3 regions of the Bradyrhizobium sp. CCBAU 11357 genome follow, and region 2 is predicted to be linked to each of the others. Evidence: riboswitches for the same ligand, from Rfam matches in the RefSeq annotation. Region 2 holds a riboswitch; each other region holds the start of a gene.

The links. A riboswitch is a leader RNA that binds a small molecule or an ion and turns the genes downstream of it on or off. The one in region 2 is predicted to bind cobalamin.
Region 1: it holds a riboswitch for cobalamin, as region 2 does, so the genes downstream of both, metE (5-methyltetrahydropteroyltriglutamate--homocysteine S-methyltransferase) here and XI05_RS38115 (DUF1636 family protein) in region 2, are expected to answer to the same signal.
Region 3: it holds a riboswitch for cobalamin, as region 2 does, so the genes downstream of both, XI05_RS01060 (ribonucleoside-diphosphate reductase subunit alpha) here and XI05_RS38115 (DUF1636 family protein) in region 2, are expected to answer to the same signal.

What each region holds. Positions count from the first base shown of each region.
Region 1 covers NZ_LBJW01000080.1:12,847-18,301, reverse strand. The annotation lists gene XI05_RS10500 (hypothetical protein) at 1-172, shown strand, start outside; gene XI05_RS10495 (hypothetical protein) at 244-405, shown strand; gene metE (5-methyltetrahydropteroyltriglutamate--homocysteine S-methyltransferase) at 913-3,258, opposite strand; cobalamin riboswitch at 3,360-3,562, opposite strand; gene XI05_RS10485 (nodulate formation efficiency C protein) at 4,584-5,306, shown strand.
Region 2 covers NZ_LBJW01000113.1:501,792-514,445, reverse strand. The annotation lists gene XI05_RS38170 (cobyrinate a,c-diamide synthase) at 1-54, opposite strand, end outside; gene cobM (precorrin-4 C(11)-methyltransferase) at 54-836, opposite strand; gene XI05_RS38160 (cobalamin biosynthesis protein) at 833-1,201, opposite strand; gene cbiE (precorrin-6y C5,15-methyltransferase (decarboxylating) subunit CbiE) at 1,198-2,379, opposite strand; gene XI05_RS38150 (cobalt-precorrin-6A reductase) at 2,378-3,124, shown strand; gene cobJ (precorrin-3B C(17)-methyltransferase) at 3,100-3,834, opposite strand; gene XI05_RS38140 (precorrin-2 C(20)-methyltransferase) at 3,831-4,562, opposite strand; gene XI05_RS38135 (precorrin-8X methylmutase) at 4,565-5,194, opposite strand; gene cobG (precorrin-3B synthase) at 5,194-6,357, opposite strand; gene cobN (cobaltochelatase subunit CobN) at 6,354-9,602, opposite strand; gene cobW (cobalamin biosynthesis protein CobW) at 9,602-10,636, opposite strand; gene XI05_RS38115 (DUF1636 family protein) at 10,633-11,007, opposite strand; cobalamin riboswitch at 11,102-11,322, opposite strand; gene cobO (cob(I)yrinic acid a,c-diamide adenosyltransferase) at 11,363-11,998, shown strand; gene XI05_RS38105 (cobyric acid synthase) at 12,006-12,654, shown strand, end outside.
Region 3 covers NZ_LBJW01000007.1:965-6,419, reverse strand. The annotation lists gene XI05_RS01060 (ribonucleoside-diphosphate reductase subunit alpha) at 1-1,738, opposite strand, end outside; cobalamin riboswitch at 2,042-2,255, opposite strand; partial or broken gene XI05_RS01055 (IS6 family transposase) at 2,320-2,516, opposite strand; gene XI05_RS01050 (hypothetical protein) at 3,310-3,444, shown strand; gene XI05_RS01045 (hypothetical protein) at 3,764-4,036, shown strand; partial or broken gene XI05_RS01040 (type II and III secretion system protein family protein) at 5,123-5,455, shown strand, end outside.

The DNA of each region.
Region 1 (5,455 bases), on a different contig from region 2:
AAATTCAAATATTTCGGTTCGCGAGCGCATCATGTTCCGTACCAACGAAGCCACGGCCGATAGCCCTCTGCCGCGGCTCACGCCATCGAGACCGCGCGCCGTCCGGTCGAGTCGGGCAGAGCCTGTTCGCGCGGAAGCCAAGCATGTTCGTAATGTTCACAAGGTTGTCTGAATTTGTCAGCTCGCGGCGATGAACTTCGTCCAGGATCTAATGGCGATTCGATCTGGGAGCGGCTCGAAATTATGCCGCCCTTCGATCAGGATCTGGAGATTGCCGTGATCGAGGGCAATTCAATTCACCGGGTGGTCTTTCCTTGTCGCCGGGTGTTCGGCGGATGGATCAACGCGAATACCGGAGAGCAGGTCGCCGTGCAGCCGACGCATTGGCGTATATGGCTCGGATAGCGGCGGCCATCCTGCACAATAGATTGGCGTGAGTTGAGGCAGGAACTGGCTTCGGCGTCCTCTCGTCGGAAACTATGTCGAGTTCCTTGAATGAGAGCGCCTGACGGGGAACATGTCCGAGCGGACCGATTGCGATCGGCCCGTGCGGTGACCGTCCGCCATCACTCCTCGCATTACTGTCGCAACCGTTCCCAATGTACTCGCGAGCGACACACCTCTGTGTAGATTTTGAATCTCAGACCAAACGATCGCTTACCACGTTGCGACGACAAACGTGTCGATATGAGTCCACATTTTTGGCGAATGTTCTCGCCTTGATGAACCGTCGGCTATTCTCTCTCGGCCAAGTAGCGCGAGGCGTCAGCGTCGTTCCTCCGGGTGCACCTCCTTCGGACCACCAACTGGGGCCAGGCATTTTTTGTTGGCCCCAAGGCTTGATCGAGATTGTGGAGAGCGCAAATGACCACAAGCGAATTCGCTTGGTCGAGAACAGACCCGAGCGCGGGATCAATTGTTTTGCGGATCGGATGCTGCACGCAGTTCGCGGGCGGCAGCGACCATGTTGGTTAGCGCAGGCCGAACCTCCGCCCAATTGCGCGTTTTTAGGCCGCAGTCCGGATTGACCCAGAGCTGCGATTCCTGCAAACGCGTCCGAGCTAGCACCATCAGCTCCTTCATTTCGCCCACCTCGGGAACGCGTGGAGAGTGGATGTCGTACACGCCCGGTCCGATTTGATTTGGATATTCGTACTTGCTGAATACGTCAAGTAGCTCCATTTTCGATCGAGACGTTTCGATCGAAATGACATCCGCATCCATTGCAGCGATTGCACCGATGATGTCGTTAAATTCTGAGTAGCACATATGTGTATGGATTTGCGTTTGATCGGCAACGCCCGATGAGCAAATGCGGAAGCAATCTCCCGCCCAATCGAGATATGCCTTCCACTCCGATCGGCGCAATGGCAATCCTTCCCGGAGTGCCGCTTCGTCGATCTGGATCATGGCCGCACCGGCATTCTCGAGATCGCGGACTTCGTCGCGGATCGCGAGCGCAAGCTGACGGCAGACCTCGCTTCTAGGAATATCATCGCGAACAAACGACCAGTTCAGGATGGTCACCGGTCCGGTCAACATCGCCTTCATTGGCTTGCTAGTTAGTGATTGCGCATAGCGCCACCAGTCCACGGTGATCGGCTTCGACCGCACTACATCGCCAAACAGGATCGGGGGCCTGACGCAGCGCGAACCATAAGACTGTACCCATCCCTTCCTGATAAATAGGAAGCCGCCGAGTTGCTCGCCAAAGTACTGCACCATGTCATTGCGCTCAAATTCGCCGTGCACGAGGACGTCAAGACCGATGTCCTCCTGCCAATGTACGGCGCGGGCTATCTCCTCCTTGATGAACCTCTCGTATTGTTCGTCGCTCATCGCGCCTAGCGCATGCGCCGCACGAGCATTTCGAACGTCTGCGGTCTGCGGAAACGATCCGATTGTCGTGGTGGGAAAAGCTGGTAGTCCAAAGCGTGCCCTTTGGATCTCGGAACGACGGGCGAATGGGCTTGCGCGCTGGCGCATCGTCTGGTCGATTGCCCTCATCCGGGTAGCGAGATTGGCATCATGGATCTTCGGCGAAGTCCGGCGGGCAGTCGCAGCGCATTCCGAATCGGCGAGAGGTAGCCCAACATTCTGGTCGCCAGCGAGTGCTCGCGCCAGGATCGCAAGCTCACGCATCTTCTGAACAGAGAAAGCAAGCCAGCTCCTGACGTCGGACGAGAGCCCGGTCTCGAGTTCAACATCGACCGGCACGTGAAGCAGCGAGCAGGATGGAGCGAGCTGTACACGGTGCTTGCCGAGCTTCGCAATCGCGGGCTCCAGCCGCTGACGGAGCGACCACAAGTCCGACCGCCATACATTCCGGCCGTCGATGACACCGAGCGACATGACGAGATCACTTCGGCCGACAGCGACGATTTTATCCAACAACTCTGGCGCTCGAACCAGATCAAAGTGCAGACCGGAAACCGGGAGGCTCAATGCGGTATCCAGATTGTCGCCTGGCTCGCCGAAATAGCTGGCAACCATGATCTTGATAGCCGGTCCCTCTTTTGCGAACCGGTTATAGGCATGTAGCAATGATTTTCGCACCGCTTCGTCCAGATCAAGGACCAGGCAGGGCTCGTCAAACTGAACCCAACTTGCCCCTCGTTCGGCCAATTCATGCAGAACCTCGATATAGACCGGTATCAAATCATCCAGTAGCGAGAGGGGCTGGAACGCGCTATCGGCACTCTTACCGAGCTTTAGGAATGTGACGGGCCCGATCAGGACAGGGCGGGTTTGAAAGCCTAGAGCCTTTGCTTCCACATACTCTTCAATGGGCTTGCGAGAGCAAAGTCTGAACGCCTGTCCCTTGTAGAACTCGGGAACCATGTAGTGGTAGTTGGTATCAAACCACTTAGTCATTTCCTGCGCGGGTGCGCCAGACCCCCGCGGGCCCAGACCGCAATTCGCATCCTGATCGTCGCATTGTGATCCGCGAGCCATGGCGAAGTACGTCTTGAGGGAAACGGATTCTCCTTTCGAGGCGTAGATCTCCGGGATAGCGCCAACCATGACACTTGTATCGAGCACCTGATCATACAGCGAGAAGTCATTCGACGGAATGACCGTGACGCCGAGAGACTTCTGACGAGCCCAGTTCGCTGCGCGCAGGCCGGATGCGTCCTCGAGCAATTGCTGTTCGCTGATCTTTCCGGCCCAGTAGCTTTCAAGAGCGAATTTGAGCTCACGCCTTGGACCGATGCGTGGCGTACCGAGCGTAGCAACCGGAAGAGAGAGAAGAGACATAGTGTTAACCCCTGTTGGGGACAGAGGCCAAGGCGGACGCAGGCAGAGGAAGTCGCGCGGGCGACGGCTGCTTGGCGCACCACCGAGACACCCCGCCCGTGGACCAATCTATCGTCGGGGCAGGTCTCCTGGCTCGCTGGTCATCGCTGCTGTCCGGCCTTCCGGAAGCCGTGCGGGCTTCAGTGACATCGTTGGACAGTAGCTCGCCGCTCACAGTTGCGGGGGCAGCGCCGGCATTTGGACCGGCTTCCCTCTTAGCTCCGGATCAAGTGGGATTCGGAGAACCTCGACGACTTGGATTATCGGCAGGAGAATTCTTCGGTCAACCTCTCAGATTATGTGCCACGCTAATCTGCGACATCTACTAGGCGAATGACCGTGCATCTCTATGATTCTCTAAACAGAACTGTCGCAATCAGAGATGTCCTTGTCAGATGTCGGAGTGCGACGCGGAGCTGCCTTGAGGCGACGCCGCCCGCCCCATCAATGAAAGGGACAAAACCAGCCCGCGGGGCGGCGATTACCGCCGTTTCGAGCAGAATGCATTCGATGCGGCTTCCGATTTCCAGCGGTTCGCCCAGCACATCCACTGGCCAGCTATTTTCTCGACTAAAGGATTCCCATTGAACACGTCAAGGCAGCCGGTGCAATCTGGCAACATGCGCGGCGAGCAGGTTGATTTTCGTGCCAGCCAGGCGTCAAAGTTCGTCGATTAAGTCGGCTTCGTATCGCCAGTCATCATGTAGGCCGAACGCCGACGGCAACTATAGCGAACCACACCGTTCAATGACGGCAAACGCACTCCAGATTCTCATCAGGCACTTGGCATTGAGGCGTTCACCTCTTCCGCACACTATCTTGTGCGGGACAAGGATGCACAATCTTGTGCGGGACAAGGATGCACAAACTGCGGCCGATACACTGAATGGAAACATCGAAAGGTGCGCAGGTCGGAAAGTCGACAAGAGGGACATAAAACCCGTGCAAATCTCCGCCTGCTGCCTGGCACGAAGAATGCAAGCCCCTCGACATGCCCAGTCTCTTCTGCTGAGGATGTCCAGCTCAGCCAATTGACGCTGTCGCCGGCTAGGGAAGTTAGCGGCGCGTGACATGGAGGGGAGCGCCTGCCCGCGGGACAGCCGCGGGTGCCCCGTCGCGTCTCCGTAAACTTCTCGCGCTCGCTCATAGCAGGTTCAAGGTTGCCCGCTTTGAAAGATGTACGGATGAAACGTGATAGGCCGAGGGTTATGAAGAGAATGTCGGGAAGACCCGCGCTATGGCTTGCCCTGGGCGGACTTCTAATCTGCCTAGCCTGGCCGGCTGCCATGAGCAACACTATTCGCGCCAGCGACAACCCACTTGTCGAAGGACTCAAGTCAACGTGGCGAGCGCAAGATGGTGAGACGATAGAACAAATCATCTCCAATGTCTCGAAGGTGGCACAGTTCGTCCCTCAGATGTGGGGGGTCGTTGAACTTGGCGAAAACGACTATGTTTTCGTTTCGTGGACCAGACACCGAGACAACAAATCAGACGAACAGTACGCTATCACCTGGAAAGTCGCGCTCGACGGTACGATTGAGCTTGCGTCAACCTATGCGAAGCCGATGGAATTGGGCTGGCGTGCCCTAGCGCTCTCGTTGATCGCCAAAGAAGTCGCAGATGGTGAAAGGGACGCAAACCTTAGCTTTCTGCATGATCCAAGTAACTTCAACTTTGTGACTACGCCGCAAGGCCGGCTCGGCGATCTTCTGCGGCAGGGCCGATGCACAATCATTGAACCTGTTGGGGTAGACTACTTACCCAAGCAGAATGACAAGCCGAACGAGAAAGGCGATCTATGGCGCATTCTGCTCTTGGTGAATTGCGATATCCAAGGACCACGTTATTTTACACACAACGGGGTCATCACTTTCGAGAAGAGCGAAGGCCAAGATTGGGAGCCACAATCCTCTTTCGCCAAGCGCATCGCGAAATTTCCTCCGGGCTCCTGGTTTCAACGGACCGAGCCAAAGGAAGAGGAAGACTTAGGAGAGCGAAGGCCTTAGCAGTCGGTCGCGCAGAGCAACATCGCGCCGCAGCTGCCGTACGGTCGAACGCCTCGTACCAACTGCAAGGACATACGCGCTCTGCAGTTGGTTGTTTACGGCTCCGCAACAGTCCGGCTGCCTTTCTCGCAGCAGTTCGGCCCGCCGTG
Region 2 (12,654 bases):
CGTGGTCTTGCCGACGCCGGAGGCCGGCGCGGAGATGACGAGGCTCGCAGGCATCACGACGCCTCCGGAAAGCGCGGCTCGGCACCGACGGGCCGGTAGCGACGGTCGTAATCGGCGGCGTAGAGACGGCTCTCGTCGAAATCGGCCGCGCCAAGCGTCTTGCCGACCAGGATCAACGCCGTGCGCTCCATCTCGCCACCCACGGCCGCATCGAGCGTTGCCAGCGTCGCGCGCACGATGCGCTGCTCCGGCCAGCTCGCGCGCCAGACGATCGCGACCGGGCAATCCGCGCCGTAGTGCGGCGTCAGCTCGACGACGACTTGGTCGAGCAGATGGATCGACAGGTGGATCGCGAGCACCGCGCCGGTCGCGGCGAACGCGGCGAGCTTCTCGCCTTCGGGCATCGCGCTGGCTCGGCCCGGCGTGCGCGTCAGCACGACCGTCTGAGCAAGACCGGGCAGCGTCAGCTCGGTTTCCAGTGCCGCTGCGGCAGCCGAGAATGAGGGAACGCCGGGTGTCACTGTGTAGGGAATCCCACGCGCGCGCAAACGGCGGAGCTGCTCGCCCATCGCCGACCAGATCGAGAGATCGCCGGAATGCAGCCGCGCGACGTCCTGGCCTGCCGCATGCGCGGCTGCGATCTCGGCGATGATCTCGTCGAGCGACATTGGGGCAGTGTTGACGATCCGCGCTCCCGGCGGGCAATGCGCCAGCACGCCCTCCGGCACCAGCGAGCCGGCATAGAGGCAGACCGGACAGGCCGCGATCAGGTCGCGGCCCCGCAAGGTCAGCAAGTCAGGCGCGCCCGGCCCTGCGCCGATGAAATGCACGGTCATGGGCCGTCTCCTTCGGCAATCGCGGCGGTCGCGGTGCGATCCTGCGAGACAACCCGTGTTGCAATGAGCCGCGCGCTGGGACCTGCGACTGCGAGCGCCGCAGCCTCGGCCACAGATCCGGTGCCGAACTTCTCCGCGACGAGCTTCGATTGCGTGAACGTGTCGATGCCGGCCAGTGTCGCGGCCGGAACGGCCCGGATCGGCACGCCGCACTCACGTGCGAGCTGCTTCAGTGCGTCGGTATCGGCCTTGTCGCTGACGGTTGCCACCGCCGCAAGTCCTTCCGCACCGCCGGCAGCCAGCAGCGCTTCGCGCAGCGAAGCCAAAGTCACATCGCGCTTGAAGCCGAGCCCGGCGACCTTCATCGCATCGCACTCCACTGCACCACGGGACGTGCTGGCTCCCACGACCGATAGCGCCCGAGCGGGGCGACTTGAGAAATCTCCACCCGCGTCAGCTCGCCACCATGGCGCTGATGGAGCTCGCCGAGCAGCGCTTCCGTCTCCAGCGTCACCGCATGCGCCACGAGCCGCGCTCCGGGCGAGAGCCGCGTCCAGATCGCATCAAATAACACTTCGTCGAGACCACCGCCAATGAAGACGGCATCCGGCGCTTCCAACCCGACAAGTGCTTCCGGTGCCCTGCCCGTGACGACTGTGATGCGATGCGCCAGACCGAAGGCGGCTGCATTCTTGCGGATGTTCGCGGCGCGATCCTCGCGCGCTTCGACTGCAATCGCCGTCCCGCCGCACAGCGTCCATTCCACTGAGATCGAGCCTGAGCCAGCGCCGAGATCCCACAGCCGTTCGCCGGACCGAGGTGCCAGTGCCGAAAGCGCGAGCGCGCGCACCGGCCGCTTGGTGATCTGGCCGTCGTGGACGAACAGATCGTCTGGCAGGCCCGAGCTGCGGGGAATGCCCTGTGCGCCCCTCGCCCACACCGCCACCGCGACCAGATCAGCGGCGACCTCCTCGGCAAAGAGGTCGACACGATGCTGGTCAGTGTATTCCCGTGGCCCGCCAAGCGCCTCGAGCGTCCACATCAGTGACGCGCCCCATCCGCGCTCGGTCAGCCATTTCGCGAGATCGCCGACCGCCGCTGCGTCGCGCATCAGGCAGATGATATGCGCATCTCGCACCAGATGCGGCACCAGGCGCTCGAACGGCGCCGCATGGAGGCCGATGCACGTCGTTGCCTCCAGCCGCCAGCCCAAGCGCGCGGCGGCGAGCGAGAAGGTCGACGGCGCGGGGTGCGCGATCCATTCGTTGGCCCCAAGCTTCTCGGCAAGACTGGTACCCGCGCCATGCCAGAACGGATCGCCGGAGGCGAGCACCACCGTTGGCCGGGCGCGGCAGCTCAGCACGACATTCGCATCGAACGGCACCGGCCACGGACGGCCGCGGCTGCCAACGCCGGCAAGCGCGAGATGGCGCTCGCCGCCGAACACGGTTTCGGCCTTGGCAAGCGCCTTTCGGCTTGCCTCCGACAGCCCGGCAAGGCCATCTTCGCCGATACCGATGATGGTCAGCCAGGGATCAGACATGATGCGCGCCCTCGTTCTGGGCGGAACGGCCGATGCGAGCTTGCTCGCTGCGGAGATCGCGCGCGCCGGCATCGATGCCGTCTATTCCTATGGCGGCCGCACGCGCGCGCCGGCCGACCAACCGCTGCCGACCCGCATCGGCGGTTTTGGTGGCGTGAGCGGGCTGGCCGACTACATCCGCCGCGAAGGCATCACCCATGTGATCGATGCGACGCATCCCTTCGCCGCGGAAATGAGTCGCAACGCCGTCGAGGCGTGCGCGGAAACCGGCACGCCGTTGCTTGCGCTGGAGCGCGCGGCCTGGATCAAGGCGCCCGCCGACACCTGGATCGAGGTGGCGGATGTCAACGCTGCCGTCGCCGCGCTGCCGGACGCCGCTGCAAACGTGTTCCTCGCCATCGGCCGCCAGCACATTGCGCCATTCGCGACGAAGCCGCAGCACGCCTACACGCTGCGCTTCGTCGATCCGCCCGACGCGCCCCTGCCCTTCGCGGCCGATGTGATCGTGTCGCGCGGCCCGTTCACTTTCGACGGCGAGCTGAACATGCTGCGCACACGCGGCATCGCCTGGATCGTCGCCCGCAATTCCGGCGGCGACGGCGCGCGCGCCAAGATCGATGCGGCCCGCGGGCTCGGCCTTCCCGTAATCATGATCTCGCGACCGCAGCTGCCCGAGCGCCGACGGGCCGAGCGCGTCACTGACGTGATGCGATGGCTCGGTCATTCTGCCCGCCTCGGCGCATAGACCCAGCGGCCGACGCGGCGTGTCTGCGAATTGCCCAGGATCACCAGCGTGCGCATGTCGGCCATCTCGGGTTGCGCCTCGTTCAGCGTAACGGTCACGATCTTCTCGTCAGCCGCACTGATCGCGCGCGCGAAGATCACGAGACGCTCGCCGCAGCCGGCCTCGCGAAGCACTGCCAGCGCCCGGCCGAATCCTTCCGGCCGGCTTGCCGAGCGCGGATTGTACATCGCGATGGCAAAATCGGCTTCCGCCGCAAGGCGCAAGCGTTTCTCGATCACCGCCCATGGCTTGAGGTTGTCGGACAGGTTGATCGCGCAGAAATCATGGCCGAGCGGCGCGCCGGCGCGTGCCGCCGCCGCCAGCATCGCGGTGACGCCCGGCAGCACGCGGATCGGCAGATCCCGCCATTGCGGCGCCCGTTCGAGCGCCTCGAACACGGCGGATGCCATCGCGAACACGCCGGGATCGCCGGAGGAGACGACCACGACCTGCCCGCCTTGGGCGGCAAGCCGCAGGGCTTCGCTCGCACGTTGCAGCTCTTCGCGATTGTCGGAGGGATGCAGGGTGAGCCCAGGCCGCGGCGGCACGCGCGAAACATAGGGCGCATAACCCAGAATATCGGTCGCCGTCGCGAGCGCGGCCGTGACCTCGGGCGTCACCAACGCGTCGCTGCCCGGCCCGAGGCCCGCGATGGTGAGCGTGCCCGTCATTCGGCGGCGTCCAGATGCCGGCCCTTGCCGTGCACGAGCACGATCGCGAAATAGGGACAATCGGCCGCATCGATCTCGGCGAGCCGCACCACCCGCTCGCCCGGCATGGTGCCGCGCTCGACCAGCCAGGCATCATCCAGCCGCCCGGCGGCTACGAGCGCGCGGCGCACTTTTGCGAGATTGCGGCCGGTCTTCATGACGACCAGCGCATCGGAATCGCGCATGCGCCGTTCGAGCTCGGCCTCGGGGAGCGTCCCCATCAGCACCGTCGTGACGTCGTCGCCGAGCGCGATCGGCTGCCCGACGCCATTCCAGCAACCGACCATCCCGGGAATGCCGGCGATCACCTCGATCTCGACGCGGCCTTGCAGGCGCGTGTGCAGATGCATGAACGATCCATAGAAATAGGGATCGCCCTCGCACAGCACGACGACGTCGACGGCGCGCGACAGCCGCGCCAGGCGCTCGGCCCATTCGTCGTAGAAGCCAGCGAGCAGCTGGACATATTCGGGGCTGTCGAAGGCGATCTCCGTCGTGACCGGATACTCCATCGGATATTCGGTGACGCCGCCCGTCAGCATGCCCTCGACGATGCGGCGCGCCTGACCCGGCCTGCCCTTCTTGCGGAAATAGGCTACGTGGCTGGCGCCACGCACCGTGCGATCGGCACGCACGCTCATCAGGTCGGGATCACCGGGGCCGAGACCGCAGCAGATGATGCGTCCCATCTCTATTCGCTCCGGCTCGCCAGCGCGTTCACGGCAGCAACCGTGATCGCGGAGCCGCCGAGGCGGCCGTCGACGGTCAGCGCCGGCGCCGGCGGATCGGCCATCAGCGCGGCCTTGGACTCGGCCGCGCCGACGAAGCCGACAGGACAGCCGATGATCGCCGCCGGCCGCGGACAGTCGCGATCCTCCAGCATGTTGAGCAAATGAAACAGCGCGGTCGGCGCATTGCCGATCGCGACGATCGCACCGTTAAGATACGGCCGCCATAGTTCCAGCGCCGCGGCCGAGCGCGTGTTGCGCATGGACTGCGCCAGGGCGGGCACGGCGGGATCGCCGAGCGTGCAGATCACGGCATTGTCCGCGGGCAATCTCGCGCGCGTAATGCCTTCGGACACCATGCGCGCGTCGCACAGGATCGGCGCGCCCTTCTGCAAGGCCGCGCGCGCGGCAGTCGCCATATCAGGCGTGAAGCGGATATACGCTTCCAGACCGACCATGCCGGCGGCATGGATCATCCGCACCACGATCTGCTCCTCGTCCGGCGTGAAGCGCGCAAGATCGGCCTCGGCCCGGATGGTCGCAAAAGATTGCCGATAGATCGCCGCGCCATCGGTCTCGTAGGTGTGCGGCATCAGTTCCCTCCGACCAGGATGGAGGGATCCCTGACGATGTCGGCGCCGTTCAGCCCGCGCAGGACCGGCGCGTCGCGGGTCGAGCCGTCGCGGACGAGATCGAACCCGGCACGCGTCGCAATCAGCGTGACCGCAGCCGCGCCGGAATGGGCGCAGCCCTTGCCGCAGCCGGAGACGTGGAGCCGCGCATCGGCGGCGATGCGTGGCGCGAGCGCTGCTGCCAGCGCGCGCGTATCGGCATGGGCTTCGCGGCAGCGCGGCGCGCCGCTGCAGGCGATGACGCGCAGCGCCGGGTCATAGGGCTCGGTGATGAGCCCCGCCCCGCTCGGCATCTCGCGCTTGCCCTCACTGAGCACCATCCGCCAAGGCGTCATGCGCAGCGCATGGCCGCAAGCAGAGAACTGATGGAGCGTCGCGTGCAGCATCTGCCCGAACGCGACACCGACCATCGCGCCTTGCGGATAGAGCCCGGGCCGCACCGCGGCCATCAGGGGGGCCGGCTCGGTCTCGCCGCGCAATGATTGAGGCAACACGGCACCGGATGCGATGTGGGCTGCCATGCGCCCGCGCCCGCCCTTCGTACCGCCGGAGATGAGGAACCAGCTTGCGAGCGCCAGCGCCGCGCTCACAGCCTGGCCGCGATCGACGGAGCGACCGAGCTTGGCGCCGTCGGCCCGCACCAGGAGGCCGCCCGAGCGGTCGCGCTCGATGCGGATGTCGGCGGAATCGCCGGCGAGAACGCGCGACCGTCCGTCATCGATGGCGAAGCCGAACTTGGTGGGAAGCGCAAGGCCGGAATCGACAAGCGCCTCCTCGAGCTCCGCCGCAAGCGACTGCGTTTCGTCGCCGTTGCTCCAGAACGGCGTCACCAGGATGTTGCGCCTGGCTTCGATATCAGCATCGGGGTCGAGCAGTGCCAGTCGCGCAAGACCGTCGAGCAACGGCCGATGGCCGTCCTCTTTGACACCCCTGATCTGCAGATTGGCCCGACTCGTGACGTCGATCAGACCATTGCCGAAGCGCTCGGCGAGTTCCGCAAGCCCGGAGATTTGCGGCGCTTCAAGGCGCGCGCCGAACGGACGCACGCGCACCACGAGCCCGTCGCCCGATTGCATCGGGCGCAGCGCGCCGGGACACCAGCCCTTGACTGTGGCCGCGCTCATGACGCCTCCTTTAGCGCCGCCGCAATCGAATTGCGGCGGGTTCGCCAGAGCGAGGCTTCGTGCAGGCGCGTGAAGCAGGTTTCCATTGCGGCGAGCGCCGCCGGATTTTCGTGCGCCATGAAGGCGCGGACGTCGTCGTTGCCGAGTGTCGCGTCGTAATAGAGGTCGAACAGATGCGGCGGCACGGCGCTGGCGAGATGCGCGAAGGCGGCCATGTGCTCCAGCGTCGCGGTGATCTCGGCGGCACCGCGAAAGCCGTGGCGCATCATGCCGGCGATCCAGGCCGGATTGGCCGCGCGTGCCCGGACGACCCGTGAGATCTCCTCCGTCAGCGTGCGCGCATGCGGCTCGCCGGGCCGTGTCGCATCGAGGTGATAGAGCGACGGCGCGCCTGCGCCGAGATGCGCGGCTGCCGCAGCAACACCTGCCTCATGCGCGGCATAATCGGCGGCGAGCAGCAGATCGGTTTCGGGCAAGTCCTGGACATGGACAAAAGCGTCGGCGGACTTAAGACGCTGTTCGATACCTGCGCGATCCGGCTGCATCGCGCCATCGGGAGAGAACGCCCAGGATGATGCCGACAGCCAGGCTTCGCCGGCGGCCTCGCGCGTCTCCGGCGTGAAGGCATCCGGGAGAGCCGAGAGGCCGACGCCGTATTGTCCGGGCCGCGGCGCGAACACGCGGGCCGCACGGTGTCGATACGGATTCTCATCACCCTCCTCGTCGCGCGCCGCGAGCGCCTCGGAGGCGGCTTCGAACAATTGCGCGAGACCCGCGAAGACATCGCGGAACAGGCCGGATACGCGCAGAGTGACGTCGATGCGAGGGCGGCCGAGCTCGGCCGGTGCGATGATGTCGTAACCGGTGACGCGGCCGGACGCATGATCCCAGCGCGGCGCGAGGCCGGCCAGATGCAGCGCCATCGCAAACTCCTCGCCGGCGGTGCGCATCGTCGCCGAGCCCCAGAGGTCGACCACGAGCCCTTTCGGCCAGTCGCCGTGATCCTGCAAGTGACGACGCAGCAGCTCTTCAGCAAGCTTGATGCCTTGCGCATGCGCCGACGGCGTCGGCACCGCGCGCGGGTCGACGGCGAAGAGATTGCGCCCCGTCGGCAGCACGTCCTGTCGCCCGCGATAGGGCGAGCCCGACGGTCCCGGCGCAACGCGCTGTCCGGCGAGCGCGGCACGCAACGCATCCCGCTCCGCTTCGGCACAGGCGCCGCGGCCGAACACGTGCAGGCCGTCGCCGAACTGGCTCTCCTTGAGGTCGCAAACGAAGCGATCGATCCGCGGGATCGCTTCGGCCGGTGCGGCCGATGAATCCAGGCCGAGATCGCCTTCGAGACCTGCCGCGCGCGCCTCGTCGCGGATCGCGGCGATCAAACGCTGCCGGCGGGCGGGGTCGAGACCATCGGCGGTCGAATATTCGTCGAGCAGCCGTTCGAGCCGACGCAAACCTTCCGGCACCGCAGACGTTTCCAGCGGCGGCGGCAGATGGCCGATCGTGACCGCGCCGATGCGCCGCTTGGCCTGCGCGGCCTCGCCGGGATCGTTGACGATGAAGGGATAGATGACGGGGAGATCGCCGATCAGCGCTTCCGGCCAGCACGCTTGCGACAGCGCCACGGATTTGCCCGGCAGCCATTCCAGCGTGCCATGTGCGCCCATATGCACGACGGCATCGCAGCCCTGCTGCCTGAGCCAGAGATAGAACGCGACATAGGCGTGGCGCGGCGTGCGGGCGAGATCGTGATACTCGGCATCGCGCGAGGCCGCATCGCCGCGCTCGGGCTGGACCGCGATGATCGACCGGCCGCACTGAATCGCGGCGAAGTGGAACGCGCCGTCGCGGCAGCTCGGATCGTTCTCCACCGCGCCCCAGGCTTGCCCGAGATCGTCCTGAAGAGATTGCGGAAGACGCGAGAGTTCTGCGCGATAATCGGCGACGCTCCAGAACAAACTCTGCTTCAACAGTTTCTCGCCGAGCGCATCGATTGGCGCAACGTCGAAGCCGACCTCCGCGATATCGGAGATCAACGCCTCGACCGACGCCAGCGCATCGAGGCCAACGGCGTGCGCGATCTGGTGCGGCCGGCCCGGATAGTTCGAGAGGACGATCGCCAACCGTTTCTCACCGATAGGCTTCTCCGCAAGGTGCCGCCAAGCCGCAACGCGCGCGGCAACGGCGTTGACGCGCTCCTCATCTAGCCTGTGCGCCAGATGCGCGAACTGCAGATCGGGATCGCGCTCCCCAGCGGACTTGAAGCTCACCACGCCCGCGAACAGGCGGCCGTCGACCTCGGGCAGCACGACATGCATCGCGAGATCGCCGGGCGACAGGCCGCGCAGCGATTCCGCCCAATCCTCGCGCCGCGCCGTCGAGAGCGCGACCTGGAATACCGGACAGGACGCGGCATCGAACGGCGTCGTGCCGTCATCGCCAAGGGCCGAGAACGCCGTCGCATTGACGATCGCCGCCGCAGGATGTTGCGCCAGATGCGCGCGCAACCAGTCGGCAACGCCTGGCGCCTTCAGCGAGGTGACGAACACGCCGTAGGCGTCAAATCCCTTCTCGCGCAGCGCAGCAATCAGGGCGTCGACCGGCCCGGTATCGGCGGCCGTGAGATAGGAGCGATAGAACGTCACGAGTGCGCGCGGCTTCTCCTCGGCACCGGCAGGCGCAGCAATGACGCCACGCGCGGGATCGTAAAAGCCCATCTCGGGAACGGTCATCTCCCCGATGACCGGGCCGGCATAGAGGCCTGAGGCCAGCGCGAGCTGCGCGATCGCGGCTTGCGCTGCGACTGGGCCGCCAGTGTCGCAGAGCACCTTGAGCCGACGCAGCGTCGAGACCGGCAGGGTCGAGTACGCATCCAGCCGCGTGTCATCGCGGCCGTCCGCCGGCAGCACGGCGAGCACGATGTTGCGGTCTTTCGCGAGTTGCTGGAGCGCCGCGAGCCCGTACGCCCAATAGGCTTCCCCGCCGATCAGGCGCACCAATATGCCGCGCGCCTGCGACAGCGTGCGCTCGATATAGGTGTCGACCGACAGCGGATGACGCAGCTCGGCGAGATTGGCGAGCCGTAGCGACGGCAGGCTGCCTCGGCCGCGCCGCCAGCCGGCCGCAAACGCGGCAAGGTCGGAATCCGAATACGAGAGCACCACGAGATCGGCCGGGTCCTGGCCGATGTCTCTTGGCGTCGCGGTCTCCTCGAGACCGCGGCTCTCGCGGAAGACGACGTGCATCAGATGCCAAGTCCCGCTCTAATGGCGGCCTCGTCGATATCGCCGTGCTCGCCGATCACGACGAGCTTGGACTGCCTGTGACCTGCGCCCCATGGCTTGTCGAACTGATGGCGCACGCGCTCACCGACCGCCTGCAGCAACAGCCGCATCGGCTTGCCCGCGACCGCGATGTAGCCCTTGGCCCGCAGCACGTTCTGCTCGCGCGCCAGCTTCTGCACCGATGCGACCAGCGCCTCGATATCCGCCACCTCCGGAAGGTCGATTACGACGGAGGCGAAATCATCATGCTCATGCTCCTCCTCACCATCATGATGCGAAGGCCGCGCGGCGAGATCATTCTCGGCCGCCGCACCGAGCCCGAGAATGACGCGCGCATCGATCGCGCCGTCTGTGACCGGCAGCATCGGCACGCGGCGCGGCATCTCGGCGGTGATCGCCGCCTTTGCGGCTTCGATGCCCGCGGTGCCCGCAAGGTCGGCCTTGGTCAGCAGCACGATATCGGCACAGGCGATCTGATCCTCGAACACCTCCGACAGCGGCGTCTCGTGATCGAGATTTTCGTCCGTCGCGCGCTGCGCTTCCACCGCAGCCGGATCCGGCGCGAAGCGGCCGGCCGCGACAGCCTCGGCGTCGGCCAGCGCGATCACGCCGTCGACCGTGATGCGCGAGCGGATCTCCGGCCAGTCGAACGCCTTCAACAGCGGCTTCGGCAATGCCAGGCCGGAGGTCTCGATCAGGATGTGATCGGGCCGCACCGGCCGCGCCAGCAATTGCTCCATCGTCGGAATGAAGTCGTCGGCCACCGTGCAGCAGATGCAGCCATTGGCGAGCTCGACGATGTTCTCCTCCGGGCAGTTCGCATCGGCGCAGGACTTCAGTATCTCGCCATCGACGCCCTCGCTGCCGAACTCGTTGACGAGCACCGCGAGCTTCTTGCCGCCGGCATTGCTGAGCAGATGCTGGATCAGCGTCGTCTTGCCGGAACCGAGGAAACCGGTGACCACCGTAACCGGGACTTTTGCGAGCGAGTTCATTCAGCGGCCTCCGGCACGACGGCAATGGGGGGAATGCGGGCAAGCGACTGCTTGCGGAAGATTTCGGGTCGGCTGCGCCAGGGCACGATGCCATCGGGCGCGGCAGCGTAGGCAGCGGCGCCTGCGACCACGTCCTGCGCATTCGCATCGGACAGGCGACCATAGACATAGGACCAGCGGCCGGGCGCGCTGAGCGCGACCGAGCAGCCCTGGCTGCAGGCCGACAGGCATTCGACGGGAACCACGCTGACGCCCTCGGGCACGCCGGCCTCGAGGATCGCGCCATGCAGGCGCTTGCCGGGCGTGGTCTCGCCCTCGCCCAGCGTCTGGCCGGCGCGGCAGGTGATGCAGACATGAAGTGTGACGGTCATCGCCTCTTCCAGATAACAGCGGGAGGCGATGAGGCGCACGGACCATTCTCCTGAAGGCCCGCTTCCCCGTCGCGGAACACCCCGTCCGCCGGTCCAAAACTCGTCCGCGCTGGCAGGTCTCCCGGCTTGCGGAGCAGGGTTTTGGCCCTTCGATCCCCGCCTTCCCGATTCCAAAAGGAATCAGTGGCTTCGGGCATCTCTCCGGTCACGGTCGCGGGGGCGGCTGCAGTTTGGATCCAAATCTTGCCGATTCGGACCCTATCGCATTCCCTCTTCGCCTGTCATAGGACAGGAACCAACGCGGGGCCACCATTTGCCGGTGGCCGCCACTTGTCAAGCCGAAGGACCGGGTCCCATGACGTCTGAACCGCATACCCAATCAGCCGAGGATACCGACATCAGGCACGCCCAGAAAATGGCGAAGAAGAAGGCCGCCCGCGACAAGATCATGGCGACCAAGAGCGGCGAAAAGGGCCTGATCATCGTCCATACCGGCGCGGGCAAGGGAAAATCCTCCTCGGCCTTCGGCATGATCGTCCGCTGCGTGGCGCATGGCTTCCCTTGCGCGGTGGTGCAATTCATCAAGGGCGCCTGGGATACCGGCGAGCGGCGCCTGCTCACCGGCCATTTCGGCGATCTCTGTCAGTTCCACGCGATGGGCGAAGGCTTCACCTGGGAGACGCAGGACCGCGCCCGCGACATCGCCGCCGCACGCGCCGGCTGGGAGAAAGCCAAGGAGCTGATCCTCGACACGAACTTGCGCATGGTCGTGCTCGACGAGATCAACATCGCGCTCCGCTACGACTATCTCGACATTGCCGAGGTGGTGGAGTTCCTGACGACGCAGAAGCCGCCAATGACGCATGTCGTGCTCACCGGGCGCAACGCCAAGGACGAGTTGATCGAGATCGCCGACCTCGTCACCGAGATGACGCTGGTGAAGCATCCGTTCCGTTCCGGCATCAAGGCGCAGGCCGGCGTCGAGTTCTGAAGGCACGATGGCACGCGCTTTGATGATCCAGGGGGCCGGCTCGGACGTGGGCAAATCGCTCATCGTCGCCGGCCTCGCGCGCGCCTTCACGCGCCGTGGTCTGCGGGTGCTGCCGTTCAAGCCGCAGAACATGTCGAACAACGCCGCGGTCACGGTAGACGGCGGCGAGATCGGTCGCGCCCAGGCGCTGCAGGCGCTCGCCGCCGGCGTCGAGCCGCACACCGACATGAACCCGGTGCTGCTCAAGCCCGAGACCGATGTCGGCGCGCAAGTCGTGGTCCATGGCAAGCGCATCGCGACCGCACGCGCACGCGAATACGCGGCAATGAAGCCGTCGCTGATGGGCGCGGTGCTCGAGAGTTTCGAACGCTTGAAGGCGCGGGCCGATCTGGTGCTGGTCGAGGGCGCCGGCAGCCCGGCCGAGGTGAATTTGCGCAAATCCGACATCGCCAATATGGGCTTTGCCCGCAAGGCGGATGTGCCGGTCGTGCTGGTGGGCGACATCGATCGCGGCGGTGTCATTGCCCAACTGGTCGGCATCAAGACGGTGATCGATCCCGACGATGCAGCGATGATCTCCGGCTTCGTCATCAACAAGTTCCGCGGCGACCCCACGCTGTTCGACGACGGTTACAGACTGATCGAGCAAAAGACCG
Region 3 (5,455 bases), on a different contig from region 2:
GACATGCAAGGCACTCCTCATAATTAGTACGCTGCGGCTGCGGCGCCGCCACCTTGTCGCTGTCGCCGATCTTGCCGGCGAACGCCGCGCGCGAGATAGACTTTGAGCGGCAGTAGTAGAGGCTTTTCAATCCGCGCTGCCATGCCGTCCAGTGCAGCATGTGAAGGTCCCATTTATCGACATCGGCTGGGAGATAAAGGTTGATCGACTGGCTTTGGCAGATGAACGGGGCGCGGTCGGCGGCAAGCTCGACGATCCAGCGCTGGTCGATCTCGAAAGCGGTGCGAAAGATCGCTTTCTCGTGCTCCGACAAGATGTCGAGACGGGCCACCGACCCTTCGTGTGCTATAATCGACTGCCACATCGCCGAAGTGTCGGCGCCCTTCGCCGCAAGCACTTTGGCGAGATGCGGATTACGCACCGAGATGGCGCCGGACAATGTCTTATGGGTGTAGATGTTGGCCGGGATTGGCTCGACGCAGGCGCTGGTGCCGCCGCAGATGATGCTGATCGAGGCGGTCGGCGCGATTGCGATCTTGTGGCTGAAGCGCGCCATCACGCCGCGTTCCAGGGCATCCGGGCACGGGCCACGCTCGCGCGCGAGCGTCACGGATGCCGCGTCGGCCTCGCGGCGGATTTTCCGGAACATGTTCAGATTGAACGACTTGGCCATGACACTTTCCATTGGAATGCCCTTGGCCTGCAGGAAAGAGTGGAAGCCCATGACGCCGAGGCCGACGGAGCGCTCACGCAGGGCAGCGTAGCGGGCACGCTTCATGCCGTCCGGCGCCACCGTGATGAAGTGCGTGAGCACGTTGTCTAGGAAGCGCATGACGTCCTCGATGAAGGTGGGCTCCTCATTCCACTGGTCCCAGGTCTCGAGGTTGAGCGACGACAGGCAGCACACCGCGGTGCGCTCCTCGCCGCGATGATCGATGCCGGTCGACAGGGTAATCTCGCTGCACAGGTTGGAGGTCGAGACCTTGAGGCCGAGCTCGCGCTGGTGCTTGGGGAGCGCACGGCTCACGGTGTCGATGAACAAGAGATAAGGCTCGCCGGTCTGCAGCCGATTCTCAAGGATGCGTTGCCTCAGCTGGCGGGCATCGATCTCGCGGACGACCTCGTTAGTCTTCGGGCTGCGCAGAGCGAATGCGGTGCCGGCGCCCACGGCACACATGAACGCGTCGGTGACGTTGATGCCGTGATGTAGGTTGAGGCTCTTGCGGCTGAAGTCACCAGACGCCTTGCGGATCTCGAGGAACTCCTCGATCTCGGGATGGTGGATATCGAGATAGACCGCCGCCGAGCCGCGCCGCAAGGAGCCCTGGCTGATCGCCAGCGTGAGGCCGTCCGTGACGTGGATGAACGGGATGATGCCCGAGGTGACGCCGCCCCTCGCCTTCTCGCCGATTGAGCGAACATTACCCCAGTAGGTGCCGATGCCGCCGCCATTGGAAGCAAGCCAGACGTTCTCGTTCCAGGTGCCGACGATGCCTTCGAGCGAGTCCGACACTGAGTTAAGGAAGCAGGAGATCGGCAGGCCGCGCGTGGTCCCGCCGTTGGAGAGCACCGGTGTGGCCGGCATGAACCACAGCCGAGACATCGCATCATAGAGACGTTGGGCATGCGCTACATCGTCCGCGAAAGCGCAAGACACCCGCACGAACATGTCCTGGTAAGTTTCGCCGGCGAGCAGATAACGGTTGGTCAGCGTCAGCTTGCCGAATGATGTCAACAAGTCGTCGCGAGACGGATCGAGCGTGAGGTCGGCCGGCTTTGGCGATGGCGCGAGGGGCCACGGCAGCGGAGCCGGCGATGGCGAAAGGGGCACCAGACACGGCTCAGGCGCGGCAGGCTTCGCCTGCGCTAGGCGCGGCCGCACACTCGGTGACGCGACGAGATGACCATGCTGATCGAAATCGTAAGACGGCGACATCGGCAACCCCGCGATGTTTGAGGCTGGGGGCCGTGCGGACGACTTGCGAGGAGATCGGACAAATATCACCAGCTGCAAGCGACCCACCGGGGCACCCCGCCCGAGGACTTTCGTTCAGTCGCGGCAGGTCTCCTGGCTCGCGGGTCGCTGGGGCTGTCGGCCTTCCCAGCGCTGTCGCGCCAGTGACCATGATGACAACCGCTCGCCGCTTACAGTTGCGGGGGCAGCCTCGGAATAGCCGTTGCCGGCGCACCGGGTTCCCTCTTAGCTTCCATCCTACGAGATGCGGGAATGGAAGACCGTGACGGGCTACATATAGGCGCCACTCGCGGAGATTCGTCAAGGCGGCGCCGTCAAGTTAACGAATTGGAGCAGCCCCGAGGTCAAGGTTCGGCGAGCGTTGTCGTGGAGATCTCGCGCCAAGTCGCAAAGGCTCGCTCGCGCGAAACACGACGGAAGTCGGCAGTGACGGCTCCGAGAGAGAGGATGTGGAAAAGGTTCGTGACCTGATCATGAACTGACAGAAAAATTGAGCCTGACGGGACGATTTGAAACGCTTCATGATCCGATCGCGTCGCCTGTTACCCTTGCGGCGTTCGTGGTCTGGACTATCCCTTCACCCGGCGATGTCCGCTGTAGGTGCTTCCCGTCGAGTCTCCACCCCTCCCCTGGCAGGGGCTTGGCTCGGGGAATCACTTTCCAACTGAAAGTGCCTTATGTGATGGGCTACGCGACCGTGGGGCTCGCAGGCGGCGTGGTCGCGCGCTTTGTTACGATTCCAAAAGCTGCTTGGCTTGCCTCCATGAACATCGGAAGGACGAGAAACATATATCCAAACCGCGTCTCGATAATACCGGAATGGTCACGCCGTTAGGGTGCAATGCGCCTACATTCACCGGAGGAGGCTTTGATCTGCAAGAAGTCTCGCTTGAAGTCGTCCGCAGTGCGGTCGGATTGCTCTCAGAAGGGAAGTAGGACCCCGGCACCTGGCAAGTGTCTATCCTGACACTGCAAGGCCAAAACAGAGCACGTGTACTGCCACGCTGGGAGCGTTTGATTGCCCCCACATCGACGCTGTTGGGCCGGGGAATGAACGTCTTGCTTTCTTCGCACGTGATGCGGGCAATGTGCAAATTTGCTTGCGAATTTGTCCCCCCTTGAGAATGGCGGAGTTCTTCTCGGCTGGGCGCGTGGGGAAAGACCGGGTGGTAGTCGACCTTCGCGGTCCCGGCCCGCACGCCCTTCACGGGCGACACTGTTTCGTGCCTGATCACGCTTGGCAGGTCGCAGAGATACGGCGGGCTTTTCAGGATAGCACGGGTGACGTTGATTACCTCGGCGATCGGCACTCGCATCCCGGTGGCGCCGCGGCAATGAGCGATCTGGGCTCGGCTACGCTGCGGCGCATTGCCCGCCGCGTGAAGGAGCCGCTCATGCTGATCGTGGCAGGCAGCGAGATCAATCAAGACTGGTCGGCGCGTTGTTGGAAAGGGCGCATTGATGGGTGATTTCTGAGGCGCCGCTTGGAGGCACAACCACAGGAGCTAAAATTGTTCGATCCGCCACACGATTGGGCGACCGTCCGTCACGCTGTATGAGCCGACGCTTACTTGGCGTGTAAGTCGCTCGGATGAATTGGACCAGTTCGGAACATCAAGGGCGAGCCCAATGCCTACCAGCCGAAGGAGTTGATGCCCTGAAGCGCGGTCGCTAGGGCAGAGTGTATTTTCGAGGTATCAAGGCCGAACATGGGTGATGTGCGGATTCGTAATGGAAAAGCCGCGGCAACGCGGCTCGGATCAAGTCATGCTGCTACCGTGAGGGACCATGACGAATTGGACGATCGAACGCATGGTTTACCGCAAGGCGCGCCGACGTGAGGTGTTCGTCGGCCATCGCATCAGTTCGGACGGCGGTAAGTCGTGGATCGAAGAAGGCGAACTTCACGCCAGCTTTGAAGATTCGTTCTCGCAGGTGACGCGCGAAGTGGACATCGAAGAGTACCAATCGCGCGTTGCCGCTGCACGCAAGATGTCGTTGATCATGCCGCTTCTGGCCGCGCGGCGGACTAATTCTAGCGTTAGCCCATCGCGGCGATAGCCGATAGCTCCCCACTTCGACGTCCTGATGTAGCTGCCGACATAGTTGCGGCTGGGCCGCTCATCGCGGGCCAAGTATCCGGTCTAGCGGGGTTAACTCCTCGGCCGCACGGCCATCTCACAGGTCGTCCGACAAGTCTGGGCGAATCCTAGTGGCTCCGAAATCTCGTTGGCAGAGGATCCGGGAGCTTCGTCTATGCCAACGTATAGCTTTCGAAGGAGCGCCTCGCCTGCCATTCCTTTCTTGAGGCCGGCGCGATGACTGGGACAGACAAGGCGCCGGAGGCCCAAGCTTTTTCTGCGATTTTAGGTCGTGTTCTGGAATGCGAAATTAGGATGGCGAAACTCATTTGAACAGATTCGAGTGTGACGAAGTGTGGGCTAAGAGGTTGGATTGACATTGACTCTCGGCTCTCCTCGCTGGACCAAACGAGAAGACGAACTGCTGCGCAAGCTTGTTGATGCCGGCACGCCTGTGAAATCCATTTGCGAAACGCTCAATAGATCCGAGCTAGAGCTTCGCAGGCGCGGCTACTACATTGGCCTACCAAGGAAATGGTTCAAGCGAACAGCCAACATCTGACGCTGTGAGGCGGCGCTCAGCAATAGGCAGTTCTTCCTGAACCCGGCTCTCAGTATGGCGGCAGTTCGAGGGACGACCGAGCACACCCGCAGCGCCGCGACCGTCGCCTGGTTGCCGGGCGGGCCAGCAAACGGCAATTCGGGAACAGCCCGAAGCGGTCGTCCGCGGCAATGTGCCCGGCCCTGTCGAGGCAGACTGCCGGAATGCCGGCGCATCTAATCAAATGATCCGCGAGAAGCTCGACGCGGGTCGGCATAGCCCGATTGACAGCTGATTTGCGCCGACCCCGTCAATTGGACCGCAGCGTCATCCTATTCGACACCCAGCTTTGAGACGATCGACGAAACCAGGAATTCCGAACCCGGTCTCGTTAGATGCAGCATGTCGCTCGCAACAACGGGATTTGCCGACGCGCGTCAGGCATTCGCCCTTGTCGCAGAAAACGTCGCGCGCGGAAACACTAGACCCCCAGCGCGCCAGCGATGTTGCGCAACGTGAGGTCGCCTTATTAGGACCGCCGGCGGCGGCTCGGTGGACGTGCTGATCTCTGCATTGGGAACCAAAGGATTGGCTCGCAGGTTGGCGGAACCGAACTTGACCACGCTTTCCGGCGATGCCGCCCGCTTCCTTGCCGGCGGCGAGTTTCCAATCCCGATCCCGACCCAAACGACGAACGGCTTTCCAACCATCACAATCGACTACAAGAAGTTCGGTGTCGAGTTGGGCTTCGTCCACACCGTGCTCTCGCGCGGCGTGATCAACCTTCGGGTCGAGCCATCGGTCAGTGACTTGATTTCGCCAATGCAGTGACGATCCAGGGACGACCGTTCCACCCTT